Regions from separate parts of the Pseudomonas sp. St316 genome, predicted to be linked through region 2. Evidence: predicted binding sites of a transcription regulator. Region 2 holds the regulator's gene; each other region holds the start of a gene.
What was found. Region 2 encodes FliA, which starts transcription of late flagellar genes. Its sites were predicted from a motif close to CTAAAGTTTNNNNNNNNNNNGCCGNTAA; they were not measured.
Positions count from the first base shown of each region.

Region 1 (4,192 bases), 3.4 Mb from region 2:
AGTCACCGCAAGGGACTGCCCGTTTTTTCATGGCTGTCGATCAGAGGTCGTCTTTGTCGAAACGCCGGGCTTCGCGCTGGAGCTGGTAGACGAACCGCTCGACCTGCCGTTGCACCAGGCCACTGATGTTGTGGAAGCGTACGCCGGCGAACGTGGTGTTGATCCTTTCTTCGAAATGCAGGTAACGCAGCTCGACCGGGGCGATCATGTTGCCGAACGGCAGCGCCGCGATGAAGCGCTCGTACACCTGGCCCAATTGCAGGCGTTCGGTAATATCGCCGTCGAAACGCAACTTGCAACCGGTGGCGGAGATGTCGAGCAGTTTGCCGTCCACGGGGGACTTGAGCTTTTCGCCGCCCAGTTCAACGCTTACCAGTTGTGCCAGTTTCAGGGCGGCGCGGAAGGCATTGCGACGTTGGTGGTAGACCACTTCGTCGGGCAGGGCGCCGCGATAGCAGCGACCGTCGCTGGATTCATCAATGGTCAGTGGGCCGTTGCCATCCCAGGCGATACGCACGCCGTCATGGAAACCCTCGACACGAAAAGGCTCGCCCGCCAGCAGGAAACGCTCGCCGTCCCGGGGAATCATTTCATCCAGGGCGATGGAGTTGGTCTCGCGATCGACATTGACCAGATAGCTCTGGAAACGCTGGGTGCGCTCATGGAACGTAATGATCAGCGGGTCGTGGCTCTCTTGCAGCATCCGCAGGTTGCCGGAGATTTCCAGAGGCGTGGTGAGGACCTTGGGGGCTGCGGAGCATCATCCGCGTTTGAGGCATTGAACACGGTGAGTCAATCTCCAGGCAAAATACGACTACGAATGGCCGGCATTTTGCCAGCATGTATCGCGCGTTGATAGAGCGAAGGCATTGTTCGTTTCATGCCTGGCTGAGCGGGCGGTGCTTGACCATTCTGGCCGTTGAACCGCTAGCGTCATACAGCGTCGGGATCTCGCCACCGTTGAGAATGCGCAACTGGTTGGCGGTGGCGGCCTGCTGCATCAGGATCGACTGGCCGTTGCGGGCATTGGTTGCCTGGCATTGGGCGAGCAGATCGTTGAGCACTTTGCTCTGGGAGCGCAATTGATCGCCGAGAGTCGACTGGCTGGCCAATTGCTCAAGGCCGTCAGGACTGGCGGGCAGGCTGAGGCTGGCGAGGATCTCGCTGCGCTTGCGGCCATGCTGGTCGAGCAAGATGATCAATGCCTGTTTCTGCGCCAGGATATTTTCCAGCAAAGGCATGTCACGACCGTGCAGTGCCACGGATTCGGCCTGCAACAACTCCAGCAATTGTTGGGCTGGAACAAAGTCGTCGATGATCAGTTGCAATAAATGTGTGTCGTGCATGGCTGGCCTTGGGTCTTAGCGTCCAAAAGCCTCACGCAGGCGGTGGCCTAGCGCTGGGCTTCGAAATTGAGCAGTTTGCTGGCTACGCGGTTGCTGTCGACTTTGTAGCTGCCATCGGCGATTGCTGCTTTCAACTCGGCCACGCGGGCGTTGTCGACGACAGGTTGATCGCGCAGCTTGTCAGTGACCTTCTGCAACTGCTGAGCCTCATTGCTGAGGTGTACCGACTCCCCGTTGCTGACCTGGTCGGCTGGTGTAGGCAGCGGCGCGGATTTGCCGGCTTCGGCGGTTTCCTTGGTGGCGCTGGTACGCGTAGTGCCTGTCAGCGGTGAAGAGCTGTTTAAACGATTGAAATCGATGACCATGGTAAAAAACCTCTGGGTATTTGGACGCTTGCCATGTTTTCGGCCATTCCCAAAAAAACTTTAGGCTCATTTATCCAATGAACGTGCGCACGTCTGCGCTTGCCTTTGCGTAAGGCACAGTCTAGGGAACACCGGGATCAAGCGCCAGCTTTCTACCTCCTCTGCCGGGTCATCACATCGCCACTTCCACTTGGCCTGGGGCCATCACCTGCGCCTTGATAACGCGCTGGGAATTAAGGTTTTTTACCCGTATCTGTTCACGCATGCCGCCATTGGACAGGGCTTCGCCGGGCATCCGCACGGCCAGGGAGCCGCTGCGGGCGGTGATCACAACCTGGTCGCCCTTGCGGACCACCTCGGCCTGCTCCAGATGCACCAGCGTCACGACCTGATCGGCGACCATTGGTCGGACAAGTTTCTGCCCGATGGCCTGATCGACAGAGGTCAGAAAACCCTGGGTGATCTGGCTGATGTCCCGTTCACGCAACATCACGTCCTGAGGCTCGACGATCCCGGCCCGCTTGAGTGGACGAGTGGTGGTGACAATTTCCCGAAACAGGCGCACTTGAGCGGGCACGAACACCGTCCAGGGCGCGGCGCTGTCGCAACGAACCTTCACCGTGACGCGGCCCAGGGGGCGAGCGGGACTCTCCAGCGAAGCAGTCAATTCCTTGTCGCACATTGGCATGCGCAGGCGCGGGTCGAGTTGGTTGACTTCGATTTCGTAGCGACCTTCGGTTTGACTGGTAGCCAGATAGTCTTCTACGGTGAATTCAAGAAAGCCCTGAGTGACGCCGATAAGGAGATCAGGCAAGGTAACCGGAACAGCAGCAAAGGCAGGACCGCCCGAAGTGAACAGGCAGACAGCCAGCAGTGCACCGAGCCAGTGGCGGCAGTGAGTGGTCAGGCGTCGAGAAAATGTCGTTTGTGCGTTCATGCCGGTTCAATAGCAAGCCCCGTGCCGTTTAGTGATGAATGCGCGTCGGACACATTAGCGTTAGGTAGGAGTCAGGGCATGGCGGGAGTAATGGATTCGGTAAACCAGCGCACTCAGCTGGTCGGTCAGAATCGCCTGGAGCTGTTGCTGTTCCGTCTCGACGGCCAGCAAATGTATGGGATCAACGTATTCAAGGTTCGCGAGGTGCTGCAATGCCCCAAGCTGACCCTGATGCCCAAGTCCAGCCCCGTCGTGTGCGGTGTGGCCAATATCCGGGGTGCAACCATCCCGATTCTCGACCTGGCGATGGCGACCGGTTCCGGTCGGCTGCTGGACCAGAGCAATCCGTTTGTGATCATCACCGAGTACAACACCAAGACCCAGGGGTTCCTGGTCCGCTCGGTGGAGCGCATCGTCAACATGAACTGGGAAGAGATCCATCCACCGCCCAAGGGCACCGGCCGCGATCACTACCTCACGGCAGTGACCCGGGTCGATAACCAGTTGGTGGAAATCATCGACGTGGAAAAAATCCTCGCCGAAGTCGCGCCCACACCGGAAGCGATCTCCTTCGGGGTGGTGGATGCCGAAACCCAGCACAAGGCGATTTCGTTGCGGGTGTTGACCGTCGATGACTCTTCGGTGGCCCGCAAGCAGGTGACCCGTTGCCTGCAAACGATTGGCGTCGAGGTGGTGGCGTTGAACGACGGGCGACAGGCGCTGGATTACCTGCGCAAGCTGGTCGACGAGGGCAAGAAGCCTGAGGAAGAGTTCCTGATGATGATCTCCGACATTGAAATGCCGGAGATGGACGGGTACACCCTGACGTCGGAAATCCGCAGCGACCCGCGCATGCAAAAGCTGCATATCATCTTGCATACTTCGTTGTCCGGGGTTTTCAACCAGGCGATGGTCAAGAAGGTCGGCGCCGACGATTTCCTGGCAAAATTCCGTCCCGATGACCTGGCTTCCCGGGTCGTGGATCGGATCAAGGCAGCAGAATAAAAGGTCGGGCGCGTTGTGCGCCCGGCAAGTCAACACGATGAAAGAGGCGGTATCTTGTCTACGGGTAATTTGGATTTCGAACAGTTCCGGGTCTTCCTGGAAAAAGCCTGTGGCATCTTGCTTGGTGAAAACAAGCAGTACCTGGTGTCGAGCCGTCTCAATAAATTGATGGAGCAACAGGGCCTCAAGTCATTGGGCGAACTGGTGCAGCGTATTCAGACCCAGCCGCGCAGTGGTTTGCGCGAAATGGTGGTGGACGCGATGACCACCAACGAAACCCTGTGGTTTCGCGACACCTATCCGTTTGAGGTGTTGAAGAACAAAGTGTTGCCGGCGGCCATCAAGGCCAGCCCGGGCCAGCGTTTGCGGATCTGGTCGGCGGCCTGTTCGTCGGGGCAGGAACCCTATTCGCTGTCGATGTCCATCGATGAGTTCGAGCGGTCCAACCTCGGCCAGTTGAAAGGCGGCGTGCAGATCGTTGCCACCGACCTTTCCGGGACCATGCTCAATAACTGCAAGACCGGCGAGTACGACAGCCT
Region 1 is NZ_AP021901.1:1,576,332-1,580,523, forward strand. Features, by position in the region: partial or broken gene KI237_RS07100 (flagellar brake protein) at 41-786, opposite strand; gene KI237_RS07105 (flagella synthesis protein FlgN) at 879-1,346, opposite strand; gene flgM (flagellar biosynthesis anti-sigma factor FlgM) at 1,394-1,711, opposite strand; gene flgA (flagellar basal body P-ring formation chaperone FlgA) at 1,884-2,648, opposite strand; gene KI237_RS07120 (chemotaxis protein CheV) at 2,727-3,653, shown strand; partial or broken gene cheR (protein-glutamate O-methyltransferase CheR) at 3,708-4,192, shown strand, end outside.
Region 1: the regulator FliA is predicted to act here: its motif matches at 1,748-1,775, upstream of flgM (flagellar biosynthesis anti-sigma factor FlgM).

Region 2 (4,192 bases):
ATCGTCCTGACCGGACACAACGTCTTCTCTTTTATCGGCATGAATTTGCGGACCTTCACCCTGAGAGAGATGTTTTTGTGGATCTTTTTCAGCAAGCATCGCTTCACGGTCGTGTTCGATGCCCGCAAAGCGGTCGACCTGGCTGGCCATCAACACCAGTTTGAGCAAATTGCTTTCCACTTCGGTGACCAGCTGGGTCACGCGCTTGATCACCTGGCCGGTCAGGTCCTGATAGTCCTGGGCAAGCAAGATGTCGTTGAGGTTGCTGGCGACGGCGCGGTTCTCGGTGCTGCTGCGTGTCAGGAAACCGTCGACCCGGCGGGCCAGCTCCCGAAACTCTTCGGCGCCGACTTCGCGCCGCATGAACCGACCCCAGTCGGTGCTCAAGGCCTGGGCTTCTTCGCTCAGGCCATTGACCAGCGGCGTTGCGCTTTCCACCAGGTCCATGGTGCGGTTGGCCGCAGCCTCGGTCAGCTTGACCACATAACCCAGACGCTCGGTGGCATCGGTGATCTGCGAGACTTCCTCGGCCTGCGGCATATGCGGGTCGATCTGGAAATTGACAATCGCGCTGTGCAATTCACGCGTGAGCTTGCCCACTTCCTGATACAGACCGCGATCACGGGTCTGGTTGAGCTCATGGATCATTTGAACCGCATCGCCAAAGCGACCTTTTTCAAGGCTGTCGACCAGTTCGCGGGCATGTTTTTTCAGGGTCGATTCGAAATCGCCCATTGAAGATTCGTTGTCCATAGCTCCCCCGTGGCGCCGTTAACCGATGCGTTCGAAGATTTTTTCGATCTTCTCTTTCAACGCCTGGGCCGTGAAGGGTTTGACCACATAGCCGTTTACACCGGCCTGGGCCGCTTCGATGATCTGCTCGCGCTTGGCTTCGGCGGTCACCATCAGCACCGGAAGGTGCTTGAGTTTTTCGTCGGCACGCACCTGGCGCAACAGGTCGATACCGGTCATGCCCGGCATGTTCCAGTCGGTGACCAGAAAATCGAAGTTGCCACTGTGCAACATCGGAAGCGCAGTGGTTCCGTCATCTGCTTCGGCCGTGTTGGTGAACCCAAGGTCACGCAACAGGTTTTTTATGATCCGCCGCATCGTTGAGAAGTCATCAACGATGAGGATTTTCATGTTCTTGTCCAATTCGACCTCCAAGCAGTCTTAAACGCGCCCAGCACCTGGACGCGCCATTTCAATCAATCCGGCACAACACTCGACAACGGTCTGGAGCACAACGGATGGAGACTGGCGCAGTACCTGCCAGGCCAGCCTCGTTCGCAGTGTCCCCACACTGCCTGTCAACGCGCTCGCCACTCCCCCAAACGCCCCCGCAAACGGGCCGCGCACTGGCTGTGTAACTGGCTGACCCGCGATTCGCTGACCCCCAGGACCTCACCGATTTCCTTGAGGTTCAGCTCTTCGTCGTAGTACAGCGCCAAGACCAGCCGCTCACGCTCCGGCAAATTGGCAATCGCATCCGCCAGCGCGCTCTGGAAACGTTCATCTTCCAGATCACGCGACGGCTCCATGTGAGCACTCGCGTTATCCTCGTGCAGCCCTTCATGTTCGCCGTCCTGCAACAGGTCGTCGAAACTGAACAGGCGGCTGCCCAAGGTATCGTTCAAAATCCCGTAATAATCGTCGAGACTCAATTGGAGTTCGGCCGCAACCTCGTGATCTTTAGCGTCACGCCCGGTTTTAGCTTCAATTGCCCGAATTGCATCACTGACCATGCGGGTATTGCGGTGTACCGAACGTGGCGCCCAATCGCCCTTGCGGACTTCATCGAGCATGGCTCCGCGAATGCGAATACCGGCATACGTCTCGAAACTCGCGCCCTTGCTCGCGTCGTATTTGTTCGACACTTCGAGCAGGCCGATCATGCCCGCCTGGATCAAGTCTTCGACCTGGACACTGGCCGGCAACCGCGCCAGCAAGTGATAGGCGATACGCTTGACCAGTGGCGCGTAACGCTCGATCAATTCGTATTGGGCGTCCCGTGCCGATTTTTTGTAGAGATGGTTGTAACCGCTGGCTGTCATAGCACGGGCCCTGCTGTTTGTTGCACAAGACGCTCGACGAAAAATTCCAGATGCCCGCGCGGGTTTGCCGGCAACGGCCAGGTATCGACCTTCTGGGCGATCGCCTTGAACGCCAGCGCGCATTTGGAACGTGGAAAGGCTTCATAAACGGCACGTTGCTTCTGGACAGCCTTGCGTACGCTTTCGTCGTAGGGCACGGCGCCGACGTATTGCAGGGCAACATCCAGGAAGCGATCCGTGACCTTTGTCAACTTGGCGAACAGGTTGCGTCCTTCCTGGGGGCTCTGGGCCATATTGGCCAGGACGCGGAAGCGGTTCATGCCATAGTCGCGGTTAAGCAGCTTGATCAAGGCATAGGCGTCGGTGATGGACGTCGGTTCGTCGCAGACCACCAGCAGCACTTCCTGGGCAGCGCGTACGAAACTGACGACCGAGTCGCCTATACCGGCCGCGGTGTCGATCACCAGCACATCGAGGTTGTCGCCGATGTCGCTGAAAGCCTGGATCAGGCCGGCGTGTTGGGCCGGCGTCAGGTGGACCATGCTCTGGGTGCCGGAGGCGGCCGGCACGATACGAATCCCGCCCGGCCCCTGTAACAGCACGTCGCGCAGTTCGCAGCGGCCTTCGATCACGTCCGCCAGGGTGCGTTTGGGTGTAAGCCCCAGTAGCACGTCGACGTTCGCCAGGCCCAGGTCGGCGTCCAGCAGCATGACCCGTCGGCCAAGCTCTGCCAGAGCCAGGGACAAGTTCACTGACACGTTAGTCTTCCCGACGCCACCTTTGCCGCCGGTCACCGCGATCACCTGTACGGGATGCATGCTGCCCATGTTCGTTCTTTACCTTGTCTTACTTAGACGGAGGCCACATTACTGGCTGCGCGTTCGCATACGGAACAATGCCTGGCAGACCATCGATGTAGGTACAAAAAATATTCATGATTACCTCAGCCGACCTGCTTGGTCGGGCTGTGGTAGATATCAGCGAACATATCAGCCATGGCTTCTTCGCTGGGTTCTTCCTGCATTTGCACACTCACGGCACGACTGACCAGTTGATGACGACGCGGCAGATGCAAATCATCCGGGATCCGCGGCCCGTCAGTCAGGTAGGCCACCGGTAATTCATGACCGATCGCCAGGCTCAACACCTCGCCCAGGCTTGCCGTTTCGTCCAGCTTAGTCAGGATGCAGCCGGCCAGCCCGCAGCGTTTATAGCTGTGGTATGCGGCGGTTAGAACCTGTTTCTGGCTGGTGGTTGCCAACACTAGATAATTTTTTGACTTGATGCCGCGTCCGGCCAGGCTTTCGAGCTGCATGCGCAGGGCCGGATCGCTGGCTTGCAGGCCGGCGGTATCGATCAGTACGACGCGCTTGCGCAGCAACGGTTCCAATGCCTGGGCCAGGGACTGGCCCGGATCCACATGGGTCACCGACACATTGAGGATCCGTCCCAGGGTCTTGAGTTGCTCCTGGGCACCGATGCGGAAACTGTCCATGCTCACCAGGGCGATGCTCTGGGCGCCGTACTTGAGTACGTAGCGGGCGGCGAGCTTGGCCAGGGTGGTGGTCTTGCCCATGCCGGCAGGACCGACCATGGCAATCACCCCACCCTCTTCCAGTGGCTCGACTTCCGGCGTGGCGATCATCCGCGCCAGGTGCGCCAGCAACATGCGCCAGGCCTGGCGAGGCTCTTCGATACCATTGATCAGCGCCAGCAGGTCCCGGGACAACGGGCCGGACAGGCCGATGCGTTGCAGGCGACGCCACAGGTTGGCCTGGGCCGGACGGCTGCCTTGCAGCTGATTCCAGGCCAGGGAGCCGAGCTGGACTTCCATCAGCTCGCGCAGGCTGTTGAGTTCAAAGCGCATCGAGTCCAGGGCGCGCGGATCGATACCCCGGGCAGGCGCTGCGGGCGCCGGCTCAGGACGACGCGGTTCGGCGTGGGCCTGCTCGATCAGCGGTTCGGCGGCGGTCAACGGCAGGCCGGCCGTCAGCGGCTGACCAGCGAACAATTGACGATTGGTGCCTGCCGCGCCCTCGCCTTCGCTGCTGCGCAGGCTCAGTTCGGCCTGGGCGCTGGCGATGCGCGATTGGGTCTTGCGCAGCTCGTCTTCGAGTTCCATGTTCGGAACCCGTGGA
Region 2 is NZ_AP021901.1:4,934,738-4,938,929, forward strand. Features, by position in the region: gene KI237_RS21965 (protein phosphatase CheZ) at 1-753, opposite strand, end outside; gene KI237_RS21970 (chemotaxis response regulator CheY) at 772-1,143, opposite strand; gene fliA (RNA polymerase sigma factor FliA) at 1,311-2,054, opposite strand; gene fleN (flagellar synthesis regulator FleN) at 2,051-2,881, opposite strand; gene flhF (flagellar biosynthesis GTPase FlhF) at 2,998-4,192, opposite strand, start outside.

Region 3 (4,192 bases), 3.4 Mb from region 2:
AGCGTCGCGCAGTTGCTGGAAAAGAACGGCTACTGAACTCGAACACGCCTATGGGGGAGGACTTTGCCCCATAGGCCCTACCCGGCACTTCAGGAGTTTTTTCGAATTAAGGGTGAATTAAGTTGCCACAGATAATCTGGCCCCACTTAAACGACTCAACCCTTAATGACACCAAGGAAAGAACTTATGAAAACGTTGACTGCCCTGTTCACCGCTGCCGCCCTGACCCTCACCGCTGGCCTGTCCCAGGCGGATGTGCGAGTTGACCAGATCCCACAACTGGTCAAGGAAGGCAAGATCAAGTCGCTTGAATCGATGAATGAAGAAGCCCTGAAGTTGCACCCGGGCGCGACCATCACCGACACCGACCTGGACAATCACTTCAACGGTTATGAGTATGAAGTCGAATTGAAAACCGCCGACGGTAAAGAATTCGACGTGGACTTTGATGCCACGACCGGAAAAGTCCTGAGCAACAAGCAAGACACTTGATCCATCAGTAAAAAAGAGCCGCGCAACTTTAGGGTTGCGCGGCTTCTTTGCGTTTATCAATCACTGTCGCGAACGACCGTCAGGCACTCAACCGCGCTGTCACTTCATTCAACTGCCCCGACAAGCCGTGCAAGTTCCGACTGGCAGCTTCGGTGCGCTGCACATTGTCCAGGTTAGTGCTGGCAATGCCGGTGATTTCCGTCAGGTTGCGGGAAATGTCTTCGGCCACGGAGGTCTGCTCTTCGGCTGCGGTGGCAATCTGGCGGTTCATGTCGCGAATGGCTTCGACAGCCTGGGTGATGCGTTCGAGCATCGCACCGGCCTGGGTCACTTGCTCCACACTTTCTTCGCTGCGCGACTGCCCACTCTCAATGGCATGGGCCGCGTCCACCGCCCCCGTTTGTACAGTCTGGATGATTTGGTTGATCTCGATGATCGACGAGGCCGTGCGCTGGGCCAGGCTGCGTACCTCATCGGCAACCACCGCGAAACCGCGCCCCGCCTCCCCGGCCCGCGCTGCTTCAATGGCCGCGTTGAGGGCCAGCAGGTTGGTCTGTTCGGCGATCCCGCGGATCACCTCCAGCACCTTGCCGATACGCCCGCTGTCGGTTTCCAACTGACGGATGACCGTGGCCGTGTTGGCGATTTCGCCGCGCATCCGCGTGATGGTGTGGATGGTCCCCTGCATGACCTTCTCGCCCTGTTGCGCCGATTGATCGGCATCATCGGCCGCCCGCGCCGCGTCGGCGGCATGACGGGCCACTTCCTGGGCCGTGGCGGACATTTCGTTCATCGCCGTCGCCACCTGATCGGTGCGTTCGAATTGCTCGTTGGTGCCCTGGCTCATCAGGCTGGCGATGGTGTTGAGCTCGCCGCTGGCACTGTCCAGTTCGGTGGCACTGCGTTGCAGGCGGGTAAAGGTTTCGGCCAGGAAATCACGCAATGTGTTGGCCGCTACCGCCAAATTACCCAACTCGTCCTGGCGGTTGCTCGTCACACGCTCGGCGAAACGCCCATGACTGAGTCGGGTCACGTAGTCGATCAGGTTACGGATCGGTTGAACCAGATTGCGATTGACCAGCCACAGACTGAACAACCCGATCAGCACGCCCGACACCAGCATGATCACCGTACCGAGCATAATCGTGCGATCGGCACCGGCGCTGATCAGTATCGATTGCTCGGTGCCCAGCTTGCGCAACTCCACCACCAGCGCACTCATTTGCTCACTGGCCGCACGGTCCACGCCCTTGACCGCCGCATCGCCCACTGCGGCATCGCCACCCGAGGCGACAAATGCATCACGGCCCTTTAGGTAGGCCGCGCCCAACTGACGATGCTCATCGCGCAGGGCATCGATACGCGTCTTGATGGAGGCCGGCACACCGTCTTGCCCGCTCAGTTCGCCAAGGATGCCTTGGACATCGCGCTGCTGCTCCTCGAACTGCTTCCAGTATTTATCCAGGTCCGCCGGCTGCTTGCCGCGCAACAGGACGTTTTTCCATTCCTGCACCTGCACCTTGAACTGCAGGTTGGCCTCGTCGATCAACTGCGAGGCACGCAGTGGACCATCGATCAGGTTGCGATAGTTCTGAACACCGTTGGAAAGGAAATGAAAGGACGCCAGGGCGATCAGCAGCATCGCCAGTAGGCTACCGCTCAGCAGGGCGAGAATTTGGGCTCTCAGGGATTTTTGTAGAAACATAGAGAGGATCTCTTGAGAAGAAAAAATAATCGAACCCCCGGAACGACGTGTCCCGACCTCCATGTTCGTACCGCAACCGAGTGCGGTAGATGTGTACAGGCCATCGGCCTGTAAGGGCCGTTCTTGAGCCTTCCCGACCATCGGTAGCCAACGATAGTGGTCAGTTGTCCGACCTCAAAAAACGATGCGACAACCAAAGCCCAGCGATCTGCGCCATCCTTCATCGATGGACATCACAACTCCCGGTCACTGCCGGTTTGGCAGCACTGCACAACTGTCACAAAACCATCAAGAAAGCTTGCGAAGATGACGCTCAAGTGAACCTGTAGCCGCGACAGGCACTTCCCGCCAGCGAGACTTCATGAACCACAGCATCGACCAAAGCCACCGAGATCCGGACCTGTTCGGCCTGCTTTACGGGTTCCGTTTCCGCCCCGGCGAACGCGGGCAGGAGATCGATTCAGCCCAGGCCTTACAGAGCCTGCAACACCCGCAAGACTCGGATGAGTTCCTCTGGCTGCACCTGAACCTGGCCCACGCTGCGTGCGAGCGCTGGATGAAAGGTCACCTGGCCCTGCCCCAGGAGTTTTTCGAAGCCTTGCACGAAGGCTCGCGCTCGACCCGCATCGAGCATGTCGACTCGGCGTTGCTGGCCGTGGTGAACGATGTCGTGTTCAACCTCAGCAACCTGGTGTCCTCGGACGTCTCCACATTGTGGGTTTGCGTGCACAGTCGATTGATCGTCAGCGCACGGCTGCAACCTTTGCACTCGGTCGACAAGCTGCGCTCGTCGGTGAAGGCTGGCGAGCGCTTTCGCTCGCCAGTGGAATTACTCGTGCACTTGCTGCGCGACCAAGGCGAAGTGCTGACCCAGATCGTGCGCAAGACCAGCCTGAGCGTCGACCAGGTCGAAGATCAGTTGCTGTCCTCGCGGCTGTCCACCAACCGCGCCGAGCTGGGCAGCAACCGCCGGGTGCTGGTGCGCTTGCAGCGCTTGCTGGCCCTGGAACCGGGCTCATTGCTACGTCTGCTCAACCGACCGCCGCAATGGTTGCAGAAAGAAGACGTCAAGGAACTGCGCAAATCCACCGAGGAGTTCGCCCTGATCATCAACGACCTCACCGCGTTGAGTGAACGGATCAAGCTGCTCCAGGAAGAAATCGCCGCCAACCTCAACGAACAAAGCAACCGCACCCTGTTCACCCTGACGGTGGTCACGGTCTTGGCGTTGCCCATCAACATCATTGCCGGTTTTTTTGGCATGAACGTCGGTGGCGTGCCGCTTGCCAGCGATCCCGAAGGCTTCTGGATCCTGGTGGCGCTGGTGGCAACCTTCACTCTGATTGCCGGCCGCTGGGCATTTCGCAAGCGAGGTGACTATTGAACATGACGTGTCTAGACAATCCCTTTTGTCGGTCCGACGGGATTTAAAAGTCTTTTTGTCATTTCTCCTGCTGTATCCTGCCCAGGCTTTGTAAAAGCGCGGATCTACCAGATCTATCCACAGACTTTGCGAGGAGCGCGATATGCACGAGATCCCTAATCTCCCCTTCCCAAGCCTGCACGACACTGAGCAGACGACCACGCTACAAGCCGGCGGGCAAGCAGACGCCCAGCAGCCCGAGCCCAAGGAAGCCGTTGAACGCCGCCAGGCCGACAACGAAGACTGATTGACCCGCACCACCAGACCGTGTGGAAAGCGCTAAGATGCGCTTTCCACACTGCCTGAATCCCGAGCCCTCCATGACCGATGACACCTCTCCATTCAGCCAAGCCCAGGCCAGCGTGCTGATCGGCACCGCCGAAAAAATGGTCGAGATCTGGACCCGTCTTCCTGCCGAGAAACAAGCGGCCCTGCTGGCGCGCTTTGGCAGCGAAGAAAACGCCATCGCCGCCCTGGTCACCACACGCCTGGTCAGCGGTCAGGACGACAGCTGAACCACCGTTGGGCAAATAGTTTTACTTTTCCCGCCCTGATCCAACGGTCGCCGTTAT
Region 3 is NZ_AP021901.1:1,510,566-1,514,757, reverse strand. Features, by position in the region: gene KI237_RS06755 (glycerophosphodiester phosphodiesterase) at 1-36, shown strand, start outside; gene KI237_RS06750 (PepSY domain-containing protein) at 187-492, shown strand; gene KI237_RS06745 (methyl-accepting chemotaxis protein) at 572-2,197, opposite strand; gene KI237_RS06740 (transporter) at 2,559-3,581, shown strand; gene KI237_RS06735 (hypothetical protein) at 3,724-3,867, shown strand; gene KI237_RS06730 (hypothetical protein) at 3,905-4,135, shown strand.
Region 3: the regulator FliA is predicted to act here: its motif matches at 2,298-2,325, upstream of KI237_RS06745 (methyl-accepting chemotaxis protein).